Regions from separate parts of the Paenibacillus sp. BR2-3 genome, predicted to be linked through region 1. Evidence: riboswitches for the same ligand, from Rfam matches in the RefSeq annotation. Region 1 holds a riboswitch; the other holds the start of a gene.
What was found. A riboswitch is a leader RNA that binds a small molecule or an ion and turns the genes downstream of it on or off. The one in region 1 is predicted to bind S-adenosylmethionine.

Region 1 (15,314 bases):
CAGAATATTCTGGGGATTCCCAGCTTTGTCGCTTATTCCGATGGAAGAGAACTGGTCCGGTTTGTAAGCAAGCTGCGTAAATCCCGTGAGGAGATCGAAAATTTCCTTAACACGGCACTCGAGGTTTACTCAAGTATCCACAAGTAATTCTCAATGCACCGCTTTTGCCTGTTTGAGCTGAAGCGGTGTTTTTTTCAGCATGTATTCATATTTTACCTTGTCCTTCATTTCTCTTATATTGCGGGTGATAACAGTGACGGCAAATCAGTTAAAAGGGCTCAGTTACATAACCTGTCTTATCATGTTTCTGGCTTTGCTTGGGGGAGCTGTAGTAACGAAGACGGGATCGGGATTGGAATGTGGAAATGAATGGCCGCTCTGTAATGGTAAATTGATTCCGGCATACACATTGGGTTCTTTGATCGAATACACACACCGTTTGTTTAGCGGGCTGGCAGGGCTGTTGTCCCTTGCCTCTATGTTTGCCTTTTGGCGTTACGCCCGGGAGCGGCGTGATTTATTGACATATGCCTTCATGACCTTGCTGTTTGTAGTGGTGCAGGGCGGTATGGGAGCGCTTGCTGTTATAAAATCGCAATCAGCATCCGTTATGGCGCTGCATATGGGGTTTTCTTTGATTGCATTTGCTTCATCGCTTATGCTGGCGCTTGGGTCCAAGAGAAGGTATAAGGACGGCAAAAGTGATATTGCAGTGGACGAGGGTCCGCCAGTGAGCAAAGGATTCCGCAACTTAACCTGGATTACCGCATTCTATTCTTACATCGTTGTCTACATTGGGGCATATGTAAGCCATACGGATTCCAGGGGAGGCTGCACCGGTTGGCCGCTTTGCAATGGTGAATGGATTCCTGAGTTAACAGGCGGCGTAGGCATAGTATTTACGCATAGGATCGCTGCGGCACTGTTGTTCATTCTTACAGCTGTGCTCGGGCATCTCGCTTTTTGGAAACACAAAGAGCATCCTGAACTGAGAGGTCTTGGTGTAGCAGCTGTTGTATTGTGCCTGATGCAGGTGCTCAGCGGGGCGGCTGTAGTTCAAACTTTAAATAACGATCGGCTGTATATATTTGCGGCACTGGCTCATATCTTACTTATCGCCGGATTATTTGGCGTCTTATGCTACATGAGTGTTCGTGTATGGCAGCTGAGCAGGCGGAGAAATTAGTATGAAGTTTGTTCAGGGAGGAACAATAAGCGGAGTACGGTAAGCTGGTTGACCGAAACGGGAAGAACCACTTTCCAGCTGTTGAAGAGGAATGTGTGAAGGAGGGAGCCGTATGCTGCGCGTTTTATTGGGGGAGCCCCCCCGTGAGAATAGCGGATTACTGGGAGAGGCCATGGACAACATGGCCAGGCTGGCGGCGCTGCTGCGCAAGGAAATGAAGAATCATGAGGATCAAGATCACGAGTACCGCAAGCTGGAGATCTGGACGCGCGGGCTGATTTCGTCCCTGGATGAGCTGGAACAGAGCTTGTTCGCAGCTGCTTTTTTCCGGAGATCAGTGGTTACAACCAATATGGACGATATGCCGGTGATGGAGCAGGGGGAATATGCACGGTATGTCTATTTCTACAAAAACGGCTTTATCCGTGTATTCTCTCTGCTGGACAAGCTCGGTACTGTGCTGAATACTCTTTATGATCTTAACACTTCCAAGGTAAAGGCTCATTTCTCTTATTTTACGGTACTGCGCCAGTTTCATTCGATCAAGGTACATACGGGTCTTGCCGAGCAACTGGATAAAATTAAGGACTCTTACCGTAATCCCTTGCAGAACCTGCGCAAACGGCGGAATTCCGAGATCCATTATATGAACGCCGAAATGCAGGATGATCTGTGGCAGCTGCATAAAGGCCTGAATGACAAGGTGCAGCTTGAGGATCTGGATGGGCATTTGGACGATTTGAAGCAAGGGCTGGACATGGTATGCAAGTCGCTTTCCTTGGCTTTCAGCTATAGCATTGAGCAGTGGAATAAAGATATTAACCGTATCTAATCCGGATATAAACGTTTTCCAGAGATTTGCTTTGACAAAAAACCTGAAAATATCTATACTTACTCTCGTTACGTCATCACCATTAACATCAAATAACTAAATACTAATATCTTATCGAGAGCGGCGGAGGGATAGGCCCGATGAAGCCCGGCAACCGATTTGTGAACAGTGTCCTTCAAGCGCTGTGCATGAGTGTCATGGTGCTAATTCCTACAATGCCGCAAGTATTTGACGGCCTTTGGCAGATGAGACGGCATTGTATATACGCGAACAGGGCCTCTTCCGATCTGCAAATGATCAGTGAGAGGTTTTTTTGTATGTAAAGATTCAGTTTTGTAGGAGGGATGGCAAAATGATAGAGTTAAAAGGTTTGACCAAGGTTTACGGAAAAGGCAGGAACACGGCTACGGCACTCTCCCAATTGGATTTATCGATTAGAAAAGGCGAAATATTTGGAGTGATCGGTCATTCCGGGGCGGGCAAAAGCACGCTGATCCGCTGCATTAATTTGCTGGAACGTCCGACTCAAGGGGAAGTCTGGGTGGACGGTGTAGAACTTACGAAGCTAAGCCGGGGCCAGCTGCAGGCACAGCGGCGGAAAATCGGAATGATTTTTCAACATTTCAATCTGCTGTCATCCGCGACGGTTTACGACAACATTGCCTTCCCGCTTCGTCTGATAAGCACCTCAAGGGCGGCTATTGATAGTAAGGTTAATGAACTGCTTACGCTTGTAGGGCTGGAAGAGCATAAGGATAAATATCCTGCCCAATTATCCGGTGGACAAAAGCAGCGTGTCGGTGTGGCCCGGGCCTTAGCCAGCGACCCTGACGTCCTGCTGTGTGACGAAGCGACCTCTGCGCTGGATCCGCAGACTACGGATTCCATACTGCGACTGCTGCTGGATATCAACAAGCGGTTCCATCTGACTATTGTGCTCATTACACATGAAATGCATGTGATCCAGAGCATCTGTGACCGGGTTGCCGTCATTCATGGCGGAGGGATTGTGGAGCAGGGTGACGTTGCCAAAGTCTTTCTTAAACCGCAGCATGAAATTACGCGGGAATTTATCCGCAGTGAAACCCAGAACGACGGACCCCTGCGGGCTGCCATTGATGCACCCCATCCGGAGTCATCCCAAGCGGTCAAAATTACTTTCCTGGGACAAAAAACATACGAATCCACCTTATCACATGTTGTGAAGGAGACCGGTGTGATCTTTGCAATATTACAGGGAACCATCTCTACGATTAAAGATGTACCTTACGGTCAGTTGATTGTTCGATTCGAAGGGTCTGCAGAAGCCATCCGTGAGACGATTGGTAAATTGACGGCGCAAGGTCTTGATGTGGAGGTGCTTGATTAATGGGAGGCTTAAATTTTGCGGATGTAAACTGGGATGAAATGATTCAAGCAACCCTGGATACATTGAAAATGTTAGGAAGTTCAGCAATATTCACAATTATTCTTGGTTTACCACTCGGAATTGTGCTATATTTATGGGGAAGATCATCACGGCCCGTAATTGGGGTCATTTATTCGGTCTTATCGTTCATTGTGAACATCCTGCGATCCGTACCGTTCATCATTTTGATGGTAGCTTTAATTCCTTTTACCAAATCTGTCGTTGGAACCTCTATCGGGGTTTTGGGTACGATTCCGCCGCTTGTGGTGGGTGCCGCTCCATTTTTTGCCCGTCTTGTGGAGACAGCGCTGCGGGAAGTGGACAAGGGAGTTATCGAAGCCGCTCAGGGAATGGGGGCATCCACGACGCAAATTGTAACACGGGTGCTTTTGCCGGAGGCTCGTCCCGGTCTGTTATCCGGGGTGACTATAACTGTTGTAACCCTTGTTGCCTACACGGCAATGTCGGGGATGGTCGGCGGCGGGGGTCTTGGTGACTTGGCGATCCGCTATGGTTACTACCGTTATGAGAAGGAAGTCATGATTATCTCTGTAGCATTGATGGTTCTGCTGGTGCAGCTGCTGCAAATGGCCGGTGACCGTCTGGTAAGGTATTTCTCTAGGAAATAAGGTACATCCACATAGATATCCTTATTCAAAAAATCATACTGTTCAGAGGGGGATTTACAAATGAAAAAAGTATTACTGACGTTTTTCAGCTTGACATTGATATTGGTGCTGGCTGCTTGCGGCAATAACAACGCCAATAATTCTTCCAATGCTGCTGCAACGAATGCACCTGCTGCTGAAGCTACTGAAGCACCTGCTGCAGAGCCTGTTACCTTGGTTGTCGGAGCATCTCCAGTACCGCATGCCGAGATTTTGAAGGCTATCGCACCTTTGCTTGAAGCCCAAGGCATCAAGCTTGAAATTAAAGAATTCACTGATTATGTGCAGCCTAACGTACAGCTTGCTGAAAAACAGCTGGATGCCAACTTCTTCCAACACAAGCCTTATCTTGACGATCAAAACAAAAACAACGGTACGGACCTGGTATCCGTCGTTGGCGTACACGTGGAGCCATTTGGCGCTTATTCCAAAAAAATCAAATCCATTGATGAGCTGGCGGACGGCGCAAAGGTTGCGATTCCGAACGATGCTACCAACGGTGGACGCGCACTGATCCTGCTTGCCAAGAATGGCCTGATCACTTTGAAGGACGATACCAACATCACTTCCACCAAAGCTGATATTACCGAAAACAAGAAAAACCTTGAAATTATTGAATTGGATGCAGCCATGCTGCCGCGTCAATTGGATGAAGTGGACCTCGCCTTGATCAATACGAACTATGCGCTGGAAGCAAAACTTGTTCCGACTAAAGATGCTTTGTTCATCGAAGGCGGAGACTCACCTTATGCCAACCTTTTGGTGGCACGTCCTGATAACAAGGATTCCGACGCCATTCAAAAGCTGGCAGCTGCGCTGACTTCTCCTGAAGCCAAAGCATTTATCGAAGAGAAATACCAAGGCTCCATCATTCCTGCGTTTTAAGTAAGGGGTATAACAAAAAAAGGGGGTGTCCCAATAGCCATGTAAATGGCTAGGGACACCCCCTTTTTGTTTTTAATCTATAATTCAACTTTGGATCAACTGACTTATGCTATAGGGTGTACCAGAATAAGTGCTTGATTCCAACTTTTTGGCGGACTGCATAGCCATTACTATCGTGCTGATATACTAAAAGAGAACGAAACCGGACTGAGGTGACGCTAATAGTGGATTTGAGTTTCCGTCGCTGTAAGCAAGTTTAGAAAACCATTTCTTAAAATTTCGAGTAATTTTACTCGTAACTAAAGTGAATGTTGGACTTCCGGCCGCTGCCCATCTCCAGATTTCTTGATGTTCTTTACTTCATTTTATATAACTGTAAAAAGTGCAATTATAATCCTCCGTTTGCCCCTTATGGACCGTTTAATTGCATTTCATACAATTATTTTTCGGGATTTTTGTAAAAATGGACTTTATAGGCAGATTTAATTGTACAGAGTGCAATTAGCGAACGATTTATTGGATTTAGGCGCCAAATAAATGTACAGAGTGCAACTATATAAAACTATATAAGTTGAATTTAAGGGAACTTCCGAGATTTGTCCTGATTCCATCCTTACACAAAGACGGTCTATGAGTTTCATGGGATCGCTCCAGATTTTGTTTTATAAACGCATGTTCATTTTTTCAAATATCGGCGACAGTATGATGATCCGCTGCCTGCCCTTCTCGAACTATGTATCCTACAACATGTGATCAATTTGGCCGTAAACCCAACTGGAGATAAATTCATTTGCACACCGTCTAAACCGACCCCCATTTTTTGATATTACAGGAGATATCCTCTATAATAAAAAAATTCCCGGTCTCCTGATGATCAGAAGAACCGGGATGACTATATGGGCGGGATTAGAATACTTGAACAACTTCTTCTACGCCTTCTACTTCTTCAATAAGGGCGCGTTCGATCCCGGCTTTTAACGTAATGGTGGAGCTTGGGCAGCTGCCGCAGGCGCCCATCAATTTCAGCTTAACGATGCCGTCTTCTACATCGATCAATTCGACGTCACCGCCATCGCGCTGCAGGAACGGACGAAGCTTATCCAGTACTTCCAGAACTTCATCATACATGGTGGTGCTTTGTGCATTCTCACTCATTTCTCAATCACTCCTTTCGTATGTTTATTATAGTACAAAAAGTTAAAAAATAAAATGGTTCGGACAGAATAGGGAGATCAACATGAGACCAATTATTGAATTTTGTGCCAGCAACATAGGGCACGGTACAGATAAACTGATGCAAAAGCTGGAGCAAAATCCTGATTACGATGTTATTGAATACGGCTGTCTTAACAATTGTGGCCAATGCTATTTATCACCGTTCGCCATGCTCAATGGAGAGATTATTGAAGCGGAGTCCCCTGATGAGCTTGCGGAAGCGATTTATGCCAAGATTAAAGAGCTGGAAGCCTGGGACAACCTGGAGCTTGATTAATGGCCTTATCCTAACCGAAATGCCGTTTGGACATCCAGAGCACGCCGCTTTTCAGAATACGCGGTACCCGTCCCATTACGGAGCGGTTGCCCATAAGTCCAAAGCCGGAGTTTTTACCCAGGGAACCCAGTGTACCCTTTAGGCGGATGGGATGCAGCTTAGGTGTCTCATTACGCCATAGGGCTTGAATGATACGCGCTACCTGCTCGCCCTGTGCTCCTGCCGCTTGTGCGCTGGGTGCAAACGGAAGACTGGCACAATCCCCGATCACATATACCTCCGGATAATCAGGCACATGGTAATATTCACCCAGAATAATCCGTCCCCCCCGGTCTTTCGGAAGCTCAAGCTTCTGCACCACCTGCACCGGTTGAATCCCGGCAGTCCACACGGTAATGTCCGAAGCGATCGCCTGCGTGCCATTATAGATGGCGTCCTTCTCTACATGGGACACGGAAATGTTGCCAAGCGTCTCCACATGATGTTCGCTGAACCATTCCTCCACATATTCTGACAGCTTAGCCGGAAAAGAAGATAAGACGCGCTCACCCCGGTCCAAAATGGAGATATTCAGGTCCGGCCTGCTTTCGCGGAGCTCGGCAGCCAGCTCCACCCCGCTTAATCCTCCCCCTACAATGTTGATGGTTCCGTAAGGTTTGACGTCGTTCAGGTGGCGGTAAGTTTCCCGTGTGCCCGATAACGTCTGAATACTGCAGGTATGCTGTTCTGCTCCCGGTATATTGTGATAATTATCCGTGCAGCCCAAAGCGATCGCCATCATATCATAAGAAATCGGCTCACCGGTTTCCAGAAATACAATCCGGCTCCCCAAATCAATGGAGCCCACCTCGCCGTAACGGACGGTAAGGCGGGGATGAACCGGGAACTGGATACGCAGATCGTAATCGGAGACGGTACCTGCTGCAAGCGCATAATATTCCGTCTTGATTCCCTGATAAGGCATCCGGTCAACCAAGACAATTTCCACATCATGAGGGAGATGGCTGTTGAGCAATTCCTGAATGAGGGCCAGGCCGCCGAAGCCGCCGCCGAGTACGAGCAGTATTCTCATGGTTACCGATCTTCCTTTCAAAATATGGGATTTCCGGTTATCCCGGCTGTCGCTATTCGTATACCTTAATTTCGTTGTAGAAGGTGTCACGCTCCACAGGAATCCGTCCGGCACCCTTCACCAGCCAGATCAGCTCGTCGCGGGTCAGACCTTCCGGTGTCAGTGCGCCGGCTGCATGACTAATGCGTTCTTTTAGAATCGTCCCGTGCACGTCCGACGCCCCGAAACTTAGCGCAACCTGAGTAAGCTGTGCCCCGATATTGATGAAATAAGCTTTAATATGATCGAAATTGTCCAGCATCAGACGGCTGACTGCAATGGTCTTAAGATCCTCATAAGCAGAGTTGCGGCGCATAATGCCCGCGTTCTTGTTTTTGGGCTGCATGGACAGGGGAATGAACACCATAAAACCATTCGTCTCATCCTGCAAATCCCGAATCTGCAGCATATGCCGGATGCGGTCCTCACGGGATTCAATGGAACCGTAGAGCATTGTGGTATGGGTCTTCATGCCAAGCTTATGTGCTGTGCGGTGAACCTCCAGGTACTCCTCAACATTCGCTTTATCGACACGCATTTTTTGCCGGTATTGGTCGGATAATATTTCTGCTCCGCCGCCAGTAATTGTCTTGAGACCTGCTGCACGCAGCTGTTCAAGCACTTCGCGGATACTGAGACCGCTGATCCGGGTGAAAAAGTCGATTTCCGCCGCGGTGTACGCCTTAAGGGTAACCTCGGGAAAACGTTCATTCAAAGCCCGGAGAGAATCAACATAGTATTGAAAGGGAACCTTATCATTATGGCCGCCCACGATGTGAAATTCCCTAACCCCTGGATGAATATGCTGTTCGACATATTGCACCATTTCCTGACCGGAAAGTGTATATGCGCCTTCTTCCCCGTCATCCTTGCGAAAATTGCAAAACGCGCAGTGGGATTCGCAAACATTGGTGAAATAAAGACTCATATTTTCGATAAAATAGACCTTGTTGCCATTCTTGCGCAGATTGACTTCATTGGCCAGCTGGCCGATCGTGAGCAGGTCGTTGCTCTCATATAAGTAAACGCCATCTTGCAAATTCAATCTTTCACCGCTGCGTACTTTCTCGATGATGGCTGCCAATCTGGCATCTGTATGGGGTGTGATAAGAGTAGACATATAATTCCTCCTGAAAGTATTGCGTGACAAAATATCGAATTTTTACGCCCTGTTGCTTTTCTTATTATAAACCTCTCTCAGAAGGGGAGCAACATCCCGGCAAGCAGGATAAATGGAAGAAATGGCCTGTCTTCCGGCAGTTGTGTCTTGAGGACTGAGGAAGAGTGGGGTATACTGAATTTAATATATTAAATAACCTTTGACCCGAGGGTCATTTGATAAGCTTGTGCTACACAACACTTTCCAGGAGGTTGAAACCATGATTAATATCAGTGCAACGGCAGCGGATCAATTAAAAACTATGCTGGCCGGACAAGAAACGCCGAACATGTTCCTTCGTCTGGGAGTCACTCCCGGCGGCTGCAGCGGCTTCTCGTACGCCATGGGCTTTGATGATAACGAAAGCGATCAGGATGTATACATGGATATTGAAGGACTGAAGGTAGTGGTGGAGAAAGAGAATTTGCGCTATCTGGATGGACTTGAAATCGACTTCGAGGAATCCGGCATGACCGGCGGCTTCACCATCAATAATCCGAACGCCACCGCAACCTGCGGCTGCGGATCGAGCTTCCGTACACGCGACGATGCCGGGAAGCCGAATGAGGAGCCTTGCTGACACGCATAGTAGCGCGGTTTTCTCTCCTTTGATTTGAACAGCAGCCGATTTGTTAGCCACACGCCATCAAGTCCTCGCGTGAGCCCGGCTGCGGCGTCCGTTACGCAGATTACGAATAACATCAACATTAGTATGAATGACATGGATATCGCGGACCGACGACAGCTAAAATCGTATATAGCGAACGCAAGGGAGTGGCCTCGTGTATGCGGTCGATGGGGGGGGAGAGTGACGTACGACGTAGCAGTAAATGGCGTGTGGGTGTCAACGGTGGGCGCTTCGTAAGGATACAACACATAGAAGCGCCGCTCTTGATATCCGGGAGTGGCGCTATTAATTTGTGAGGAAACACGCGGTGAAACTAAGGTTATAGCTTAGTTTGTTCGAGCTCGTCGCTGTACGGTTCGTATAGGTAATACATATACGTTGCATACGATCGGTTTATTCAGCGGCAAGATAAACGTAGGAGGGACGCGGGTTTGCGGATTGATGATCCATAGCCCGCGTAAATGTATAACGGTGCATAAACGGATTGGTCTGTACAGGCCTGACGCGTGATCCCCATGCCACCCCCTAGCAGGCCCTTGTTCTGCTGGACGCTAGTTCCGCGCAATATTTTTATCTCCGGGTGTTAAAATATATAAACTAACAATTGTTTCTTTATACAAGAGTCCGACACAATTTATCTTTTATACTAAATGGATTCAATGATAGAGTAATATATTTTGCTGATAATAGTAATTTCTGTGTGGTACAATTCACTGTATCAGTTATCTCAGAAAGGGGTTTGTACAATTGTCAGAGGAAATTGAAACGGTTGTTACTTCATTAAAAGGACCAAAGGAGAACTGTGAAATTATAGAAAAAAAAGTAACCACAAAGGATAGAATAGAATTTCTTGTGTCTACAGATGACGTTATCGAATTAACGGAAGAGCAATTTAATACTTTAGCAGTTAATGTACTTAGAAAAAAAGCTGAGTATATAAGAAAAGATGGAGTAGATATTGCATCTCTTACACAGGATCAAATTAATGACATTTTAGATGAAATTAAATTCAGGGTAGGAGACTCGGAAGACCCTCTGGGTGAAAACCTGATTCGGATATCAGAGCATATATTGGATGACCACGCCACTAAGCCTGAAGTGTTACAAAAACGTGGTTGGTACAGGGACGATATTCAGGAAGTATATGATGATATCGTCAGCGTAATCAAGGAATCGCAAACAGTACGTAAAGCTAAAATTAAGTTTCTTCTAAATAAAGAACAAACATCTCCGAAATTCACCTTTACAGTTATCGGAATTAAGGTTAACGGGGATGAGGGTCAAGTTTCGATCGCGTTTATTGAAGATCCTAATAGTCTTATTCTTGCAGTAACGATAATTTAATGATATAATTAAGAATAATTTGTGATTAAGCTGTATATACTGTAGAAGGAGGGAAACATTATGAGTGCATATGCAACAACTGTCGCGCCGGGGGTATCTATGCAGAAAACAAATTTAAAATGCTCCTGTGGGGAATGTGCTAGTCTTACCCACAAAGCGAAATTAGGTCGCATAGGCAATAACCTAGTTACGGTTTATAATGTTCCTGTATATGTATGTATGGATTGTGGAGACTCGTTTATGACTGGTTCTGATAGTAAGGATTTTGCTGCTAAAGTAAAAGAAGCTGTTATTTTAAATATGGATTCAATAAGTTTTTAAATTGAATAATATAAGGCGTAGTTCTAGTGGATATGTTTCCATGAGGGCTACGCTTTTTCTATTTCACCTTTGAATAAATATGATGAGGTGATGAGATGGGATATCTTCCTCTAAATCCATTGGCTTGCAAAGTTGGTCCATGGTATATTGAATGTACAAAGAAACCTCTCCTTTTGAAATGGTTGGTCGCACTTCCATTTTATCAAGGAGAGGTTTCTTTTTGCTGGTTTTAAAGAGATTTTAGGAATGGTTCCCGCTGAAAGTAGCGGAGAGGACGGAACGATTGCGGAAAAGCGTCAGCGGTCGCCCAAAAGCTTTCCGAAGGAAAGCTCTCTTCGAAAGCATATGCTGTCTACGGATTTTTACCGTTAAGGAAAATAAATAAAATCTGGAGAGCACAGCGACTTACGCAACGGTCCGTTCGCGGAGCGTCCATCTAGACACCCCCTTTTTCGGGAGGCTTTTTTATTAACAAAGCAAAAAATGCCCTCAACGGAATAAACGAGAGGGCATTTTGCGTTATGCCGGAATAATAAACTTGTAATTGATCATGAATACAATTAGGGCAGCAGCACCGAATGAGAAGGCGATGCAGGATGCGCCAAGTACCCTGCGGCGGTCTTTAATAAATTTGAAGCCGAGCGCACAGACAAGGATCGTAGTTCCCGCCAAGACGACGGACATGCCCACCATTGCTACCCAATATAGAATTTCGAAAAATTGTGCCACTGCAAGTGCCCTCCTCTAGGGTATACTTTTTTGCCATCTTCGTTTCCGCTTTTATAAGGCTAACTATACGATACATAAGATGGTTTGAAAAGCAGCCCCTTATCGCCCATTTTACCCTGAAAGCCTTCTTACATGGACAATCATACAGGAGGGCGGGGCTCTTTATGAGTAAAGTATAGGGTAGGCTTCATAAGGAAAGGAGAGGGAGGACGATGGCGGGAAGACAACTGGCCAGCAAGTGGCTGAAAACCGGGGCGCTGCTCAGCGATGCACGGGTTGCCGGTTACATTCCGAGAACGAGGGAATATAGCGATGCAGTGCTGCTGAAAATGCTGGGTCAATATGGAAATGTGGTTATCAAGCCCGTTGTGGGTGGTGGAGGTTATGGGGTCATAAAGGTATTCCGGGACCGGCGCGGATATGGTTTCACTTATATGGATACAACCCGTATCTACAGGGATTTTGGCTCCATGAGACATGCTCTGCGTATCGTGAGGGTGAAACGCAGATATTTGATCCAACAGGGAATCTCGCTTGCAAGGATTGCAGGACGTCCTATAGATTATCGCGTCAAAGTAGTCAAGAACGGGGGAGGATGGGAGTTCCGCTCCATGGTTGGACGGCTGGCCCGGCCGGGTCTGTTCGTCACCAATCTATGCAAGGGTGGCACCATGCTTGGCTGCCGTGAAGGTCTGAGACAATCACTGCCCCGGATTAAAGCTTCTGCCAAAAAAGCGGAAATGCGCCGTCTTACTCTTGTGTGTATTGAACTAATGGAGCGGCATTTCCCCGGAATAGGAGAGCTTGGGTTCGATTATGCAGTAGATCATTCCGGAAAAGTTTGGATTCTGGAAGTAAATACAAGACCCCAATAATTAAACAAATTTTAAGAATTGACGATAATAGTAGTAATGTAATAAAATAACTTTTGGTGTGTATTTTGTGGGTGAATAATATGTAACATCAGGTTTGGAAAAATCAATAGAAAAATATATGGCGAAGCTAAGAAATTTTTGTTTGGGCACATCACTGGATCAATCCTGTGTATAACTATTATCCCCATATTCCACTGTGTTGCTAAAGGCTTTGAAGCTCTTACTAACATATTATACACAGGATTTCCACAAAGGCTTGTGGATAGTGAGAACGCTTGTTCGAAAATTGATAGTTTGATATGATAGTTTCAGAACCAAATAAAGGAAAGGTAGGTGAACGTTATGGTTGAATTATCGGATGAGATGCTTCTAGACTCTTACCATAGAGCAATAGAGCTGCAACTTGAGCATGATTTCATCGCTCTGTTACTCGTTGAAATTCGCAAACGGAACTTACACTCTCCATCTCACGCGGTACTCCATTAACTACATAACTAAACCGCTGTATGTGCAAACAGGGTATCCTGACAAGGTTGTTTTTACAATCAACCTGTCAAGGATACCCTTTTATTTTGAACAAAAGGTCATGTGGTTTGCAGTTTCAAATTGCTGCTATGTCCTGGAGACAGCTTCGCTTCCGGATCGATGTAGACCTTGGCATTATTAACTGCAGTGGGGGCTTCGCCGAATCCGACAGCAATCAGCTTCAGCTTACCTGGATATGTAGTAATATCACCTGCTGCAAAAATACCCGGAATGCTCGTTTCCATGCGCGAATCAACTACAATGGAGTTGTTCTCAATTTTAATACCCCATTCGGCAATCGGACCGAGCGAAGAAACAAAGCCGAAGTTGACGATAACGCTATCGACTTCAATCTCCTGGGTTTCTTTGGTTTTGATATGAGAAAGAGTTACCTTGGTGATAAATTCTTCACCGTGCAGCTCGGTAATCTCCGATGGTGTGATCACGTTAACTTTGGAAGCCATGAGGTTTTCTACGCTGTGCTCGTGGGCGCGGAATTTATCACGGCGGTGAACCAGGGTGACCTGTTCGGCTATCGGTTCCAGCATAAGAGCCCAATCTACTGCGGAATCGCCCCCGCCGCTAATCAGAACCTTTTTACCCTTAAATGCATTTAAATCGCTTACAAAATAATGCAGGTTAGCCTTCTCGAAGCGCCCAGCTTCAGGCAACTCCAGACGGCGGGGTTCAAATGCGCCTACACCCGCAGTAATAATTAGCGCCTTGCAGTGGTACTCGGCCTTATCGGTAGTAACGACAAAATGGCGTTCGTCCCTCTTCTCGACGGAAACGACTTTCTCTTCAAGCCTGATGTCCGATTGGAACAGATCCATTTGCCGGGAAAGATTATCAACCAGCTCTTGACCCGTTATCTTGGGGAATCCTGCTACATCATAAATGTATTTCTCAGGATAAAGAGCAGCAAGTTGTCCTCCGAGCCCAGGCATACTTTCAATGAGTGTTACGGACGTCTGACGCATTCCGCCGTAAAAGGTTGCGAACATGCCAGTCGGGCCACCTCCTATAATCAGCAGGTCGTTCATAGGAATGCCGGGTTGCTCTAGTGTCACAGAATTACACCTCCGAGTTGATATATTCAAAATGCCATACTTGATACCTACTTATTATAAACGTACTGACACCGACCTGCAAAGAGTTTGCTTTAACATAATTAACTAGGTTTTTTTATATGATTATATTTGATTAAAACCGGACTAGGGTTTACAATGGATATGATTATTTTTGAATTCCTTTAAGTTTGACTGGAGTTTCTTCTAAGTTTAAGTGTATAAATTCACAAAAAGATTTACAAAAAAATACCACATAGACAGATTTACTTGTTGGAAGGAGCCGGAACATGAGTAGTATTCCCAAAATTGTAATCCTGGGCGCGGGATATGGAGGAATTTTAACCGCCCAACGTTTACAGAAAGCACTAAATTATAATGAAGCGGATGTTACATTGGTAAATCGTCATGAGTACCATTACTTTACAACCCATTTGCATATGCCTGCTGCGGGAACGGACAGCATCGAGCATACGCGGGTATCTATTTCCAAATTAATTGATGAATTTAAAATCGATCTCGTTAAATCATCCGTACAGGAAATCCGCACCCAGCAGAAAAAGGTTATTCTGGAGGATGGCACTCTCTCTTACGATTATCTGGTCATTGCCCTTGGCGGCGTTCCGGAAACCTTTGGTATCCCGGGAATGGATAAATATGCGCTGACCATTCGCAGCATCAATTCGGTTCGGCTGATCCGCGAACATATCGAGTATCAATTCGCCAAGTACAAGAATGAGAACAATGCCCAGGAGCATATCAATTTCGTGGTCGGCGGCGCCGGCTTCAGCGGAATCGAGTTTGTAGCCGAATTGGCTGACCGCATCCCGGCTTTGTGCAAGGAATATGATGTGGACCCTAGTCTGGTCAACATTTACAACATAGAAGCTGCTCCAACAGCGTTGCCGGGTTTTGCTCCTGAGCTGGTAGAGCATGCGATGACTGTGCTTGCCAAGAAAGGCGTTACCTTTAAGATTGGCGTAGCGATCAAGGAATGTTTACCGGGCGGAGTCATTCTGGCAACCGGTGAAGAAATCAAGGCGTCCACCATCGTCTGGACGGGCGGCATTCGCGGCAACCGTCT
Region 2 (15,314 bases), 2.4 Mb from region 1:
CCAGACCGATAACCATTGTCGCGGTAGTATTCATACCCACTTTGTGCGCCGTTTGCATGACGTCCATCCACTCGCGCCAGGAGCCCTTGAGGCGGCTGATTTTGCGGCGCGTCCGGTCATCGAGGATTTCTGCACCGCCACCCGGCAGCGAATCCAGACCGGCAGCATGAATCTCCCGCACTACCTCTTCCAGCGTAAGCCCCGAAACTTCCTTCATTTTCATAATCTCGGCAGGTGAGAAGGAATGCATCGTAATCTCCGGGAAACGCTGCTTGATCCCCCGAAGCAGGTCCGTATAATAGCTGAAAGGCAGGTTAGGGTTCGTGCCGCCCTGCATCAGGATTTCGGTTCCATTCACGCCGATCGTTTCCGAAATTTTTTGGAATATCGCCTCATCCGGCAGCACGTAACCTTCTTCCGAGCCCGGTCTGCGGTAAAACGCGCAAAAGCGACAGTATACATCGCATACATTCGTATAATTGATATTGCGGCCGATGACAAAGGTAGCCAGCGGATCGGGATGCCACCTTTTCATAATAATATTCGCAGCAGCCCCCATTTTCTCTATCTCATTGCTCTCGAACAGCTTGACGGTGTCCTCTAATTGCAAACGGTCACCCCGCAGCGCCTTATCCAGAATAAGGTCTATTCCACCCATCATTCGCAGCCTCCCTCTATGCCTATAACTGTATGGTAGATTCATAAAATTTGCATATCAAATGAACAAACTCGTTACATTATCGTAACATAAACTGACCTTCTTTAAAAATAAAGGTTTTGGCGGCTGCTTATCCCGCAGCAAAAAAAGGAGACTCCCGGAAGGCCATACAAATGGCTGGGAGTCCCACTTTGATTTAGAAAAGAACTGCAAAAATCTCAGCGAACAGGCCACTTCCTCTGTGTACTATCGGGCAACGGCCTCTTCCACTTCTCCCCGTGCAGCTTCCAGCGCATTTCCGAGGTCAGCGATCAAATCGTTCACATGCTCAATACCGACAGAGAAGCGGAGCAGACGGTCATCCACACCCACCGCATCCCGGATCTCCACTGGTATGTCGGCGTGGGTCTGCACTGCCGGGTAAGTCATAAGCGATTCTACACCGCCCAGGCTCTCTGCAAAAGCAATAAGCCGAACATGACGGAGCAACGGCTCCACGTATCTGGCATCTTTTAATTTAAAAGAGAAAATACCCGTATTTCCGGATGCCTGACGGTTCTGAATCTCGAATCCCGGGTGTTCCGGAAGCCCGGGATGGAACACTTCCGCTACAGCGGGGTGATCCTTCAGAAAGTGGGCAATTGCCAAAGCGTTGCTCTGGTGCCGCTCCATCCGCAGGGCCAGCGTCTTCATCCCTCTCATCAACTGATAGCTGTCTGATGGTGACAGCACGGCTCCAATGGAGTTATGCAAAATAGCCATTTCAGCCGACAAGGCTTCGCCCTTGGTAACGATAAGACCCGCCAATACATCATTATGTCCGCCCAGGTATTTCGTTGCACTGTGGACAATAATATCGGCACCAAGCTCCAGCGGCCGCTGGAAAAAGGGTGTAAGCAGCGTGTTGTCCACTATCGTGAGCAGATCATGCCGGCGGGCCCAGGTACACACAGCCTCGATGTCTGTAATCATCATGAGCGGGTTGGTCGGCGTTTCAATGAATACCGCTTTTGTATTCGGGCGGCGAATGTCTTCCAGCGCATTCAAATCATTGGTATCCACGTAGGAGGCGGTAATTCCAAATCTGGACAGAATCCGCTCAAGCAGCCGGTAGGTTCCTCCGTACAAATCGAGCGAAACGATTAAATGATCCCCTTGGCTGAAATAGGCAAACACGGTTTGAAGCGCAGCCATTCCAGAGCTGCAGGCAAATGCGGCGTCGCCGGATTCCAGTTCAGCTGCGGCATTTTCCAGTACGGAGCGTGTCGGATTCTTGGTGCGGATGTAGTCAAAGCCGGTACTTTGTCCCAGGCGCGGATGCCGGAAGGCAGTGGATTGATAGATAGGGTAATTAACCGCTCCGGTAGCCGGATCTTCCTGTGAGCCCATTTGAGCCAGCCTGCTTTCAATTCTGAGTTTCTCGTCCATGGTAAGCCTCCTGTTTTTTGTTTATAGCTTGAGTTTTATTAAATCATGGGTCCAATATCGTAAGGGGTTTCCTGATATACATAGTAATTGAGCCAGTTGGCGAATAATAGGTTAGCATGGGCACGCCAGACTGCGGGCGGTGTACGCTGCGGATCATCATTTGGATAGTAATGCTTCGGCAGTACCACTTCCATACCTTTGGCGACATCGCGGTCATATTCCCACTTCAGCGAAAAGGGGTCATACTCGGAGTGACCGGTTACGAAGATCTGTTTACCATCATGGGTTGCCACCAGATAAATGCCAGCCTCTTCCGATTCCGCGAGAATCTGCAGTTCCGGCGTAGCCTCGATATCTTCACGGGAAACGTCAGTATGCCGGGAATGGGGAACATAAAACAGTTCATCAAAGCCGCGCAGAAGCTTAACATTACTGGATTTGACCGTGTGCGGGAATACGCCGAAGCATTTCTCATCCAGGCTTTCTTTGCGAACACCAAAGTGATGGTATAATCCTGCCTGTGCAGCCCAACATATATGCATGGTCGAAGTCACGTGATGCTTGCTCCATTCAAAAATCTCTTTCAATTCTTCCCAGTAATTCACATCCTCGAACTCCATCTGTTCTACCGGAGCACCCGTGACAATCAGACCATCCAGACGCCGGTGGCTAATTTCATCAAAGGTTTTATAAAAGCTCTCCAGATGCTCTGCCGATGTGTTCTTGGACGTATGGGAGCGGGGATGAAGCAGCACTACTTCCACCTGAAGAGGCGAATTACCGATCAAACGCAGCAGCTGCGTTTCCGTTGTTTCCTTAGTAGGCATTAAGTTCAGAATAGCTATACGCAGCGGGCGTATATCCTGGTGAAAGGCCTGGCTCTCGTCCATCACAAAAATATTCTCTCCGGACAATACTTCCTTGGCCGGTAAACTATCAGGGATTTTAATCGGCACTTGCTTATCACTCCTTCAATGAAATGGAGACCGCGGAGCGGACCCGGAATAAAATAAAAAGACCTTTCTCAAGGCGAGAAAGGTCATATTTTACAGTCATATGCGCCTCTCTCATCTGCCAGAAAACACCTGTCCTGACGCATGCGCCATACAGTTTCAGTTTCCGCAAGAATTAGCACCGTGCGTTCACACGCCGGTTGCCGGGTTTCATCGGGCCAGTCCCTCCACCTGCTCTTGATAAGATTTAGCTGTATTCAGTTAAAATTCTTTAGAAATTACTTTAAATCATGAACCTAACTTTCGTCAAGTCCATACAATGCTTCAGGAGCCTGAAAATGATAACTTTTTTTCTTGTAAGAGGCATAACCCGGCGTTATACTAGACAAGTGTTTCATACCCCAAGGAACAAGAAGAGGTGATGGAGAATGGAAGGCGACCCGAGCTCGCAGTTAAGCGTACAGAATGAACAACCACACAGGATTATCATCAGCTTGCCGGCGGCGGGAGCAATTCTTCTTCATGCGCTTGGAATGTTATTATGACCTGCTTCCTCTAAGCGACCCGGCCAAGCTGATTTTTTTCTCTGTGCTTTTTTTAGCATCCCCCTGGAGAAGACTAGGGACAGAAGGAGTGAAATCAGATGAAAATCCGGCTGGTAAATGCGGGGATTTTTACGCAGATCGACGATATTGAAACAACAATGACCGCTCCGGCGGAAGGGTTCTACTGGATTGATGCAGATGTGGAGGATTTGGTGCACCTTCAGCCTCTGTTCAACCTCCATGATCTGGCGGTAGAGGATTGCCTCAGTGAAGAAGATCAGCGTCCCAAGATTGAAATATACGAAAGTCACTACTTTATTGTAGTCAACAGCATCCGCTTTGATGATGAAGAAATATTCCTGCGGGCACTGAACGTATTTCTCGGCAGACATTATATCATCACCGTAACCAAACAAAAGCTTCATGAGCTGCGCATCCTGAAGCCGATGCTGTGGGAGTTGGAGGTCAGCGAGCCTGACCGGTTCCTGTATCTGCTCATTGACCTTGTCGTGGACAATTATTTCTCCGTCGGCGACCGGATTGAAGCCCGGATTGAGAAATTGGAAGAGGATATCCTCATGCACACCAAGAAATCACATCTCAGTGAGATTATCGGTCTGCGAAGCGAAATTCTGTGGCTCAAGAAGATGCTTGGACCGCAGAAGGAAGTTATCAATACTCTTAATAAAAAGGACCTCCGCCTGATCGATGATCAGCTGCAGAAGTATTTTAGCGATATATATGAGAATGCCGTCAAAATTTCCGAGACCTTTGAAACGTACCGCGATCTTATGGGCAACTTACGTGAGGCCTACCAATCCAGTATTGCCAATCGCGCCAATGAGATTATGAGAGTGTTTACGGCCATTACAACCATATTCATGCCGCTGACCGTGATTACAGGTATTTATGGAATGAACTTTGATAATATTCCCGAATTGCATACACAATACGGTTATTACGGCGTTATAGGTGCAATGGTAACGCTTGGCTGCGGTATGCTGTATGTGTTCCGTAAAAAAGACTGGCTATGAGCGATATAGATCGATATAGAACGATCCAGAGAAAAAGACGAAGGCCCCCACTCCTCAAGGGTAAGGGATTCCTTCGTCTTTTTGACATACCTGAGGCTTTACAAGCTGGAGGCCATCGCTGCGACGCCGGCATTCCCGCGCCGGAAGCGTATGCGGATCAGACGTAGACGTTCATAATACAGATCCAGCCCTCCGGGAGCGGAAAACTCATTACCGTACACCTTATAAAGCACAGGCTTCAGAAAAACATCCCCAAGTTCCCTGTACGCGCTCCAAACCTCCTCCTGCTGCTCTTGCGTCATGCTGCCAAGCTCCAGGGCAATAAGCCTCTCTACAGAATAACCATCCTTCTCCAGCTCCTCCACGGCCTCCAGCAGCTCGCGGCGGCTCACCCCGCATTCCTCTTTTAGCTGCTCCATCCCATGCCCTTGCTCAATCCCTTGCAGCAGCAGGCGCCGCATTCTCAGCCGCTCCAGCTGCTTCTTGTATTTAAGCTCCTTCTGCTTGTAAATCCAGGATATGAAGGATTGCTTGTCAGTCTCTTTATGTACCCACCCCAGCGGAAAATGATGCTCCCTTGGCACCGCAGCCGTAATAGCCAGCCAATCGGCTCCGTACTGGGCGGCTTTTCCCTCCCCTACTCCGGGCAACTGTAGCAATTCCTCCAGCGTGTGCGGCAGATATGCGCTTAACAGCCTCAATAACCGGTTGCTTGCCAAAATGTAGGGAGCCTTCCGCTCACTGGATGACCTTCCTCGGCGCCAAGCGCACAATTCCTCATATACCTTCTCATTGCTATGCTGCTCACTGTAATATTGCAGCTTCAGATGCTCGGCGTTACGGCTCGGAAAACTATCCTCATCATGAAAAATACCATCAATCAAGGGCCGGTAGCCTTCACCCATCTTGACCGCCAGCTCATGCCTGTACACACAGAGCATTTCACTCCATGAACCGCCTTCATACCATATACTGTCAACACTTTTTTCCGGATTTGAAAAATCCCTCCAGCCTAAACTCCATACACCTTCCTCCTCCCCGATCCAAAGCTGGGCGAACATTTCCTGATCCCTGCTGGCATTCTTGGACAAGCGGTTCATAAACACGATTTGCATATCAATCCCTACCCTTCTTATTCTGACAGTACGAAAAAAGAGCACCTCTCTCACGAAAAATCGCGAAAGAGGTGCTCCCTCATTAATTTGCTATACTGTTAAATCCTACAATACCATATATTACGGAACAGTCAATCCTTTTTATACTACTCTCTGCCGATTGCTAGCTTTGCCAGTCCCAACGCGCCTGACAAGCCTGCGTTGTCTCCAAGCTTCGGAGGAACAATATAATTGTCAATATCGGCATTCAAGGCTGGATGCTGCACGTAACCTTGAAGCAATTCCTGCAGCTTGGTGCGGATCAGCGGGAACAGGTGGCTCTGCTTCATGACTCCGCCGCCCATCACAATCTTTTGCGGGGACAGAATTAGTACATAACTCATAAGGGCATGGGCCAGATAATGCGCTTCCATCTCCCATGCAGGATGATCGGCGGGCAGATCGCCTGCCGGCTTGCCCCAGCGGTGTCCTATGGCCGGGCCTGCTGCCAGACCTTCCAGACAGTCCCCATGATAGGGGCAAGAGCCGGCATAGGTATCCTCGGGTTGACGGCGGACAACAATATGCCCCATCTCCGGATGTGACAATCCATGAATGAGCCTGCCCCCTACAACAGCGCCTGCTCCGATTCCTGTACCCACCGTAATATAAAGGCAGCTGTCCAAACCACGAGCAGCTCCCCAGGTATACTCTCCAAGTGCCGCTCCGTTTACATCCGTGTCAAATCCGATAGGCACATTGAAGCGCTCTGCTACCGTACCGACAAGGTTATACTGGCCCCAATGAGGCTTTGGCGTCGTTGTGATGTAACCATAGGTTGGACTGCCAAGCACCGGGTCAATCGGTCCGAAGGAGCCAATCCCGATAGCTTTTGCTTCCTTGCCTTCAAAATATTTCAGTACCTGCCCCATCGTTTCCTCGGGGGTGGTTGTCGGAAAGCTGACCCGGTCGATAATCGTGCCATCCTCTTTGCCAATCCCGCATACAAATTTAGTTCCTCCGGCTTCAATCGCTCCCAATAATTCCACTGCAGCAGTCTCCCTTCACCTTTAAGCGTAATCCCGCTAAACGGCTTCCCTGTTTATAAAGCGCTTTATGAGTCTATTATACATTGGTAGAAGAAATTATAACAAGCGGTTGACATATCGAAAAAAAGATAACTTTATGCGGCTAGGCATAAGTTATCCATTTTCTATTAACCCAAATCCCCAAGCTCAATCTGCACAATACCCCGTTCATCCTGCACCGCAGCAATCAGATGCATCAGGCTGCCGAACTCCAGCTCCTGGAATTTGCGTGCCGCTGTCTCCCGCTGCAATTCCCACAGACATTCGGTTAACGTACAGACGATCGGCACATCGCAGCGGATCTCTGCCAGCTCCCGAGACAAATGCAGCATCTCCAGATCCGCTTCAATCTTGGCCCGTACGCCTTTGGGCAGGAGATGCAGATTTTCAATTACGCCCTCAACCGTGCCGTATTCAATCAGAAGCTTTAGAGCCGTCTTCTCGCCAATGCCGCGTACACCGGGGTAGTTGTCGCTTGTATCTCCCATGAAGCCCTTCAGGTCGATGACCTGAAGAGGAGTCAATCCCTTTTCCTCCAGCAGTTCGGCAGGATCGTATACTTTATAGTTGGAGCGCCCTTTTTTCATAATAACGACCTTAACTCTGTCATTCACAAGCTGCAGCATATCGTGGTCACCCGTCAGTATATACACCTCGGACTCCGCACTAAAGCACGAAGCCAGCGTGCCGATGCAATCATCCGCCTCATACCCCACAATGCCCACGTTTGGCACGCCGAGTTCCGCGACTACATCTTTCACCAGCTCGAATTGGGGGATCAGCTCCAGTGGTGGCTCAGCCCGATTCGATTTGTATCCGTCGTACCTTTCGGTACGGAAGGTACCTTTGCCCATATCCCAGCAGCACACCACATGAGAAGGCTCAAAGGTGCTGACCGCATCGAAAAAATACTGCAAAAATCCATATACCGCATTCGTCGGCATTCCGGCGCTTGTCTTGCGAATATAGCCTCCGTAGGAGGTGGCATAAAAGGCCCGGAACAGCAGCGCCATTCCGTCTACAATCAATATGCGGCCCGTTGTTTCTGCTTTCATTGTAACCCTCTCCCTTTGTAATAATAAAATCAGGCGTTGCTCCAGGCTTCGGCATACTGCTCTTCCTTGAAGCCCACCGTAACCTTCTTCCCATCGCTGACAATCGGACGTTTGATTAACATGCCGTTGCCAGCCAAAAGCTCCAGCTGTTCCTGCTCACTGAGGCCGGGCAGCTTGTCTTTAAGCCCCAGTGATTTGTACACCTCACCGCTTGTATTAAAAAACTTCTTTAATTCGAGCCCGCTGTTGCCCACGAGTATGCGCAGCTCCTCTACGCCCGGCGGCTGCTCTGCTATATGTTGAAGCTGCAGCTCATGATCCTGTGCTTGCAGCCATTTCACGGCGCTGCGGCAGGTGCTGCATTTTGGATATTGATATATTTTAAGTTTGCTCATAGTCTGCTCCTTGATATCCGGTTTATAGTTCGCAACTACGGGGAATGTTTGGACTTCCGGCCGCTGTTGTCTCCAGATGTTTTGGATTAGTCCGCTTGCTGCGGTAAACATCCGGAGACAAAGGCGGTCGCTAGCGCTCCTCCAGTTCCAAACTTCCCCTTCGTTACTTCATCACCGGATGATTATTACAACATCCTATTCGCCTGCTTGGACGCGGCGCCGCAGGGTCTCCTCCAGCTTCGCCATGTCGGAAGGCAGGGGAGCTTCAAAGGTTATTTCTGTCAGCAGTACGGGATGCTTGAATGTCAGCCGCACCGCATGCAGTGCCTGGCGGGAGATGGCGGCGTCCAGAGAAGAGACGAGCTCCAGTTGCTTAGCTTGGGAAGGCGTCAATTCCGGCTGGTTGTACAGCACGTGGCGATACATGCTATCGCCGATTAACGGACAGCCGATAGAGGTCATGTGTACCCGAATTTGGTGGGTACGGCCGCTCTCCAGCTTCAGCTCGACACGGGAGCCGTTAAGGTAATTTTCCTTAACCTCGTAACGAGTTAAGGACGGATAGCCGTCCGGCGTTACAATGCGCCGGTGCGGCTCCGCAGGGTCACGATCAATCGGACCGTCAATATCACCCCCCGGCTCTGCTGGAACGCCGTGCACAAACGCAGCGTAACGCTTGTCCACCGATCCGGCAATCATCTGCTCGGAAATATGCTGGTGACTATAGGGATTCTTGGCAATGACGAGCACACCGGAGGTCTCCTGATCCAATCGATGAACAGGCCGGAAGCGATAGTGCTCATTTTTTTGCGCCCAATAATAGACAACTCCATTGGCAAGCGTATCGGTATAATGCCCGTGGGTTGGATGCACAATGATGCCTGCCGCCTTGTTGACGACAAGCAGATGCTCATCCTCGTACAAAATTTCAAAAGGAATCGGCTGGGGCAGAATATCCTCAGACGTTTCCGTCTCCATCCGAATCTGCACGGTATCCCCGGCTTTGACACGTATGCTGATATAGACGCGTTCTCCGTTAAGGGTAATGCCCTGCTCCGTCATCTTGAGGCGGGACAACAGCTTGCGGGATACCTCCATCCGTTTCTGCAGGATGGTTTTCAGCAGCCAGCCGTCCTCTGAAGACGGAACGATATAAGTAATCGGTGAATAATAGCTGGTCATATTAGTCCCGGAACACCTTCTTGCTGCGCACATACTCTACGTCAGCAATTCCTGCACGCGTATTGGCCGCCCGGGCTAGAGCGAAGAAGTAATCCGACAAACGGTTAAGATAGGTGATTGCTTCCGGATTAATATCCGCACTTCGTCCCAGGGTGACCACACGCCGCTCCGCGCGGCGGCACACGGTGCGGCAGACATGCAGCACCGAGGACAGCGGGTTTCCTCCCGGCAGGATGAAACGCTCCAGCTTCGGATTCTCTTCCTGAAGACTGTCGATCCAGCCCTCCAGCCGTTCGGACATCTCGCCTTTCAGCTTATACTTGGTCTCACTGATCTTCACGAACGCCAGATCCGCGCCGCAATCGAACAGCTCATGCTGAATTTCCAGCAGCTGTTCCCGTACATCCGCAAATTTCTCGTCCTCCATCAAACTTCGTGCCTGCCCTACGAAGCCGTTCAGTTCATCAATTGTCCCGTAAGCTTCCACACGGATATCATCCTTGCCTACCCGGCCGCCGATGACCGAGGTCTCCCCTTTATCTCCCGTACGTGTATATATCGCCATAGGTCTTCCTCCTCCAACGGGTTACGGAATCATTTCCGCTTATTCCATCATTGCTTTTATGGCCGAAATGCTTTGTTCGAAGTTGCCTGTTGAAACCGGAACCGTTACAAACAAACCCTCAGGCGCGTATCCCGAATCCTGGAACATTTTCAGCTTAGAGACGGGGATTGCATACAAATGCTCTTCCTGTTTAAGGTCACTGCTATCCGCCTGTTCGACTCCCCCTTCAAAGACACCCTCGGGATAATCAGCAGCTGAAAAATACTTATCCAGCGGCAGGTTCGCTCCATTTTTCCCGTAATTCAGAACATCCTCTTTGGACAAAACCATAATATCATTCATCCCGGCCGCATACTCCACCATCAGTTTTTGTATGTTATATATACCCATCGCGTTGAACTCCACTTTAAGGTCAGGACCCAGCTTGTCCTGCAGGCTCTTCTGCATAGTATCCCCGATACTGCCCGGACTCCCGGCTTTATCCATCATAAAAACAGTAACCGTATTCTCGTTATTGTCTCCTCCGCAGCCCGCCAGCAAAGTCACAAGCAACAGGAGCGCAGCCACTAGACTGCCCTTCCACTTTCCGTTCAAAGCACTTCCCCCTTAAAATCACATAATATTAATGTACCATATGAGGGAATCGAAGACGAGGGAATCGAGGAATATACAAAAAGAGGGCCCGATGGACCAATGTCATTAAGATAAGCTCAAAGATAAGACTGGGAATAAAAATGGAATCCGAAACGGCATGGGAAAAAGCCCTGTGCCGTTTGTTTTTTTGGTGCAAGCAAGAAAAAAGCGCACAGCAAACAAGCGGACGGAATATCCGCTTAAAAAAATGTTCATACGAAACGAATTATGCTACTCTGTAGACGAAGCTAACGACTGATTTCCAGCGGATTTTGCGCGTATTCTTCTGCCCTGGGCGAATGGGTCGAATCGGCAAAATGTTCTTGCGAATCAGTGCTTCTACATCGGGCGGGGGTTCATCGTCCCGTGAGCGCAGGAAATGTCTACAAACGTGAACGGCAACCGTGAAGTTGACTTGGTAGGGGTGCCGTTTATCCATTTGGGAAATGACGACGTGCGAGGTCATCATTTCAGCGAAATTGTACAGGATCATTCTTGCAAAAATCTCTTGGGTGATGGACTCTTGTCTCTTTGCGTGAAAATTCGTCAGGCCGACGGTGTATTTCAATGCCCGGAAAGAGTTTCAATGCCCCATCGCATGTTATAAATGGACTTGATTTCATCGGGTGGGAAATCAGCGGCAGAAAGATTCGTAATGACGGTTTCATAAGCGCCACCCGGCAGGACGAAACGGACAACCCGAAAGGAAATCGGGTAAAACAAGTTCTCGTGCAAATCTAAAAAATCAAAGGTAGACGTGGAAGGGACGAACTTGTACATCTCAGGATGAGCCTTGACCTCTTTGGTTTGTTTTTTGGTGAGTGTCAGATGAACGTCCATATCAAACGCTCCGCCAGAGGGCAGATGCAAGCCCGAAAGAATGCCATTCGAATCCAAATCCTTAACCCGTATGACATAGCTCCACCCTTTGCGTTCCATATGCGCGAAATTGTTGTAACTTTCATAACCCCTATCGGCAGTAACAATGGTTTTGCCTTGAATGGGGGAACGGTCAACCATGGCAGCCAGCGCCCTTCCCTCGTTGCACAACCTCCGTGGCTGAATAATGGCATCCACGTAAAGTCTGTTGCATAAGTCATAGGCTGCATTCAAATGCAGAAGGTTGTAGCCTTTCGTGTTCGGTTGACTTTGGAAATAGGTATCCGTGTCCGCCCGGTCGGTTGCGATATGCAAATCCGAACCGTCAATGGCAAGTAATCGATACCCTCGGTAGTCCTTGATATCCGTATAGGATTGCGTAAATTCGTGAAACAAGAATTCCACAGCAGACGGCAGGATTTTATTCCTCTGTTGGACAAAAGCAGAAGTGGTTGCGGTGTTTACGTCATAGCCCTGCGATTCCAAGAGTTCCTTGTAAAGGCTGTTTCCTCCCATGGAAATCAGGAGTTGCATGACCGTTTCAAAGGGCAGCTTTTTCTTTCGGGTAAAATCTTTTTCAGGGTTTTTGACAAAAGGAGCGGGTGCGGCTGACATTTTTCGTATGAGGGATGTCAGCGTTTTTTTTAGCGAGATCGCGTACTCATCCATTGGCGTAACCTCCTCGTTTTTTCAAGGGGCTTCGCCACACATTTCCATCTGCTTGTCAAGTTCTTTTTTTAGTGCAAAAAAAAGAGCGGGCTATCTTTTCGATAACCTGCTCTTTTTCTTGATTTTTGGCCTTGCGCCTTAACTTAATGACATTGCCCGATGGACCCTCTTTGTTGACCCCGTCGTTATTTCCTGCGGGGACGCGCCTTCATATATTCATTTATCTTCAGATCCAGCATGCTGCTAATTTCAATTACATTATCCGAGGTAAATGAATTTTCCTGTATAAATAATTGCTCCATTCTCCCCCGGAGTATCCGGATTTCATCTTCCAGAGAGGGACGGTGCGAAGAAGCATCTTCCTTGGCGGACCGTTTCCCGCTTCCCGAGAAGCATTCCCCGCCATAGGAAGGTAAGTAATAATCGGCACTAAGCACAATCATCCCTCCTAAACAATTTGTTAACTACCACTTCATCATGCATTACTGCATAAGAAACCAAGTAAATATTTAATACTTTACTCTCGAAGTAAAATTATACCATAAAATAAAGATGTCCGCTACCTCTATTTTTTCATAGGATAAATATTTATTCACTATTTCGCATAAAACTCACTACACTCTTTCCTTTTCAAGCTGCTTCACGAAGGCACCAATACGTTCGACTGCCTCGTTCAGCTGTGATACCGAAGTAGCATAGGAGCAGCGTAAGTACCCTTCACCGCCCAGTCCGAACACACTGCCCGGAACAGCAGCTACCTTGTATTCGCGCAGCAACCGCTGGGCAAATTCGTCAGAGGTCAAACCCGTTCCCTGAATGCTGGGAAAAGCGTAAAACGCTCCTTGCGGCTCGTGGCATTCCAGCCCGGCTTCCCGCAGGCCCTTAACGATCAAGCGGCGCCGCTGGTTATAAGAATCAGCCATGCGATCCTTTTCCTCCATGCCATTATTCAGCGCCTCCAGCGCTGCCACCTGGCCCATGGATGGTGCACACATAACGGTATACTGATGAATCTTCAGCATGGCAGAGATAAGTTCGGGATGACCACAGGCGTACCCCATTCTCCAGCCTGTCATCGCAAAAGCCTTGGAAAAGCCGCTGACCAGAATGGTCCGGTCCATCATTCCTGGCAATGAAGCAAAGCTCACATGATTGCTGCCATAGGTTAATTCAGCATAGATCTCATCCGAAATAACAATCAGATCATGCTTCTCTACAACCTTGGCAATTGGCTCCCAATCCGCCCTTGTCATAATCGCACCGGTCGGGTTGCTGGGATAACAGAGAATCAGGATTTTGGAGCGTGGGGTAATTTTGGCCTCCAGCCCCTCAGCAGTAAGCTTGAAGTTGTCCTTGCCGAACGTCTCAATGCCGACCGGAATGCCGCCCCCAATCGACGTAATGGGTGAATATGAAATATAACACGGTTCAGGAATCAGAATTTCATCCCCGGGCGCTATAAGCGCACGCAAAGCCAGATCAATGGCTTCACTCCCGCCCACAGTCGCTATGATCTGATTGGCAGGGTTGTATTCGACGGCAAACCGGGTATGCAAATAATTCGCTATACCTTCCCGCAGCTCCGGCATACCTGCGTTTGAAGTGTAGCCCGTAAACCCTCTTTCCAGCGAATAGACGCAAGCTTCCCTGACGTGCCAAGGAGTCTTGAAGTCGGGCTCCCCTACACCCAGAGAAATGATATCCTTGCTGCCTGCAGCCAAATCAAAAAACTTGCGGATGCCCGATGGCTGAATTTGTTGGACCAAAGGTGCCAGATAAGAATTCATCGACTTATGATTGTCTCCGGTAAGCTGCGTATTATTCGTGATCATATTCTAACTTCCTTTACGGAGAGATCATCAGGCGGTTATCTTCTTCATGCTCTTCAAAAATGATCCCGTCCTGCTTGTATTTTTTAAGCGTAAAGTTTGTTTTAGTTGACAGTACTGCATCAATAGGCGACAGTTTCTCGGATACAAAATTGGCTACTTCCCTCAGGTTGCGGCCTTCCACTTCTACCAGCAAATCATAGGCGCCTGACATGAGATAGACGGATTTCACCTGCGGATACAAATAGATCCGCTCGGCAATGCCTTCAAAACCCCGTCCTCTTTCAGGGGTAATCTGCACCTCTATCAGTGCGGTCACTCTTTCGTCATCCACTTTATCCCAGTTAACCACTGTAGCGTATTTTACAATGACATGTTCTTTTTCCATTTGCTCAATCACAGTCTTGATATCGTCCTCTTCCGCTCCTAGCAGCGTGGCCATCAGCTCGGTAGAGCTTCTCGCGTCCTCCTTGAGCAGTTCCAGCACTTTCCTCTTCAGCTCGTTCATTTCCTTCATGCCTTCCCTCCGGATTGTTCGCATCTGACGTAACGCGGGGTATGCAGCGTCGCCTGCGAAAAAGATTTAATACTAATATGACATGAAAATGGGAGTTTCGCAAACAAGAAGAATCGTTTTAATTGCAGTACCAGCTTTTCCACAGCAAAAACCGCCCGTGCTTCCGGGTTATCCGGTAGAACAGGCGGTTGTTTGTCGATCCGTGTCGATCATTCCAAGCTTCATACAGACGGCAGCAGGGTTACATATAATAACCGTTCGACACGTTCGGCTGATGAACCGGAACGTTCGGCGCCTGGGCGTAAGGAATGGTTCCGCTAGTCTTTTGCTGGACAAACTGCTGGCTTTTTTGCTGGGTTTGCATCGCAGATTGCAACTGCTTATCGATATCGAATCGAAGTGCACTGGATGGCGCGGAGTACATGTTCAATTGCCGCATTTGCTGATACAGATCGCCCTGAAGACGCAGCGTATTCATTGTGAGTTCATTAAAGGTCTGTCTTACAGACGGACAGTTAGACTCAGTGGCAGCTGTTGTGTACTCCCGTACCGTCCGCTTTAAATCAGCCAATATCGTATTAAGCAAATCCTCATCCGGCATAAATGCTGATCCGTTTTGTGCGTTCACTGTAATACCTCCTTTTAGTTTTGCGGAGCAGCGCTCCATCGGATAAATACTTGAAATTATTGAGGCTGTGTCGGAGCATATTGCTGATGCTGCTGTATCAGTTGCGTCAACGCATTCATATGGTGTGTATGACTTTGCAGGTGCTGCATGCACATTTGACGA

Region 2: it holds a riboswitch for S-adenosylmethionine, as region 1 does, so the genes downstream of both, metA (homoserine O-succinyltransferase) here and PaeBR_RS06905 (methionine ABC transporter ATP-binding protein) in region 1, are expected to answer to the same signal.

The regions. Positions count from the first base shown of each region.
Region 1 covers NZ_CP126311.1:1,453,125-1,468,438, forward strand. The annotation lists gene PaeBR_RS06890 (thioredoxin family protein) at 1-147, shown strand, start outside; gene PaeBR_RS06895 (COX15/CtaA family protein) at 302-1,186, shown strand; gene PaeBR_RS06900 (Cthe_2314 family HEPN domain-containing protein) at 1,299-2,018, shown strand; SAM riboswitch class I at 2,127-2,270, shown strand; gene PaeBR_RS06905 (methionine ABC transporter ATP-binding protein) at 2,371-3,387, shown strand; gene PaeBR_RS06910 (methionine ABC transporter permease) at 3,387-4,055, shown strand; gene PaeBR_RS06915 (MetQ/NlpA family ABC transporter substrate-binding protein) at 4,116-4,979, shown strand; gene PaeBR_RS06920 (NifU family protein) at 5,886-6,134, opposite strand; gene PaeBR_RS06925 (YuzB family protein) at 6,217-6,471, shown strand; gene PaeBR_RS06930 (NAD(P)/FAD-dependent oxidoreductase) at 6,482-7,543, opposite strand; gene mqnE (aminofutalosine synthase MqnE) at 7,596-8,702, opposite strand; gene PaeBR_RS06940 (HesB/IscA family protein) at 8,962-9,321, shown strand; gene PaeBR_RS06945 (hypothetical protein) at 10,117-10,713, shown strand; gene PaeBR_RS06950 (hypothetical protein) at 10,774-11,034, shown strand; gene PaeBR_RS06955 (hypothetical protein) at 11,554-11,763, opposite strand; gene PaeBR_RS06960 (YheC/YheD family protein) at 11,976-12,638, shown strand; gene sda (sporulation histidine kinase inhibitor Sda) at 12,981-13,124, shown strand; gene PaeBR_RS06970 (NAD(P)/FAD-dependent oxidoreductase) at 13,223-14,206, opposite strand; gene PaeBR_RS06975 (NAD(P)/FAD-dependent oxidoreductase) at 14,521-15,314, shown strand, end outside.
Region 2 covers NZ_CP126311.1:4,017,530-4,032,843, forward strand. The annotation lists gene mqnC (cyclic dehypoxanthinyl futalosine synthase) at 1-658, opposite strand, end outside; gene PaeBR_RS19390 (aminotransferase class I/II-fold pyridoxal phosphate-dependent enzyme) at 905-2,086, opposite strand; gene metA (homoserine O-succinyltransferase) at 2,125-3,042, opposite strand; SAM riboswitch class I at 3,151-3,286, opposite strand; gene corA (magnesium/cobalt transporter CorA) at 3,683-4,618, shown strand; gene PaeBR_RS19405 (HRDC domain-containing protein) at 4,717-5,733, opposite strand; gene PaeBR_RS19410 (ROK family protein) at 5,880-6,761, opposite strand; gene PaeBR_RS19415 (5'-3' exonuclease H3TH domain-containing protein) at 6,929-7,855, opposite strand; gene PaeBR_RS19420 (arsenate reductase family protein) at 7,885-8,250, opposite strand; gene PaeBR_RS19425 (RluA family pseudouridine synthase) at 8,446-9,432, opposite strand; gene PaeBR_RS19430 (cob(I)yrinic acid a,c-diamide adenosyltransferase) at 9,434-9,997, opposite strand; gene PaeBR_RS19435 (hypothetical protein) at 10,037-10,591, opposite strand; gene PaeBR_RS19440 (hypothetical protein) at 10,857-11,123, opposite strand; gene PaeBR_RS19445 (IS4 family transposase) at 11,195-12,178, opposite strand; gene PaeBR_RS19450 (aspartyl-phosphate phosphatase Spo0E family protein) at 12,364-12,621, opposite strand; gene PaeBR_RS19455 (aminotransferase class I/II-fold pyridoxal phosphate-dependent enzyme) at 12,793-14,010, opposite strand; gene PaeBR_RS19460 (Lrp/AsnC family transcriptional regulator) at 14,024-14,524, opposite strand; gene PaeBR_RS19465 (spore coat protein) at 14,766-15,152, opposite strand; gene PaeBR_RS19470 (hypothetical protein) at 15,209-15,314, opposite strand, start outside.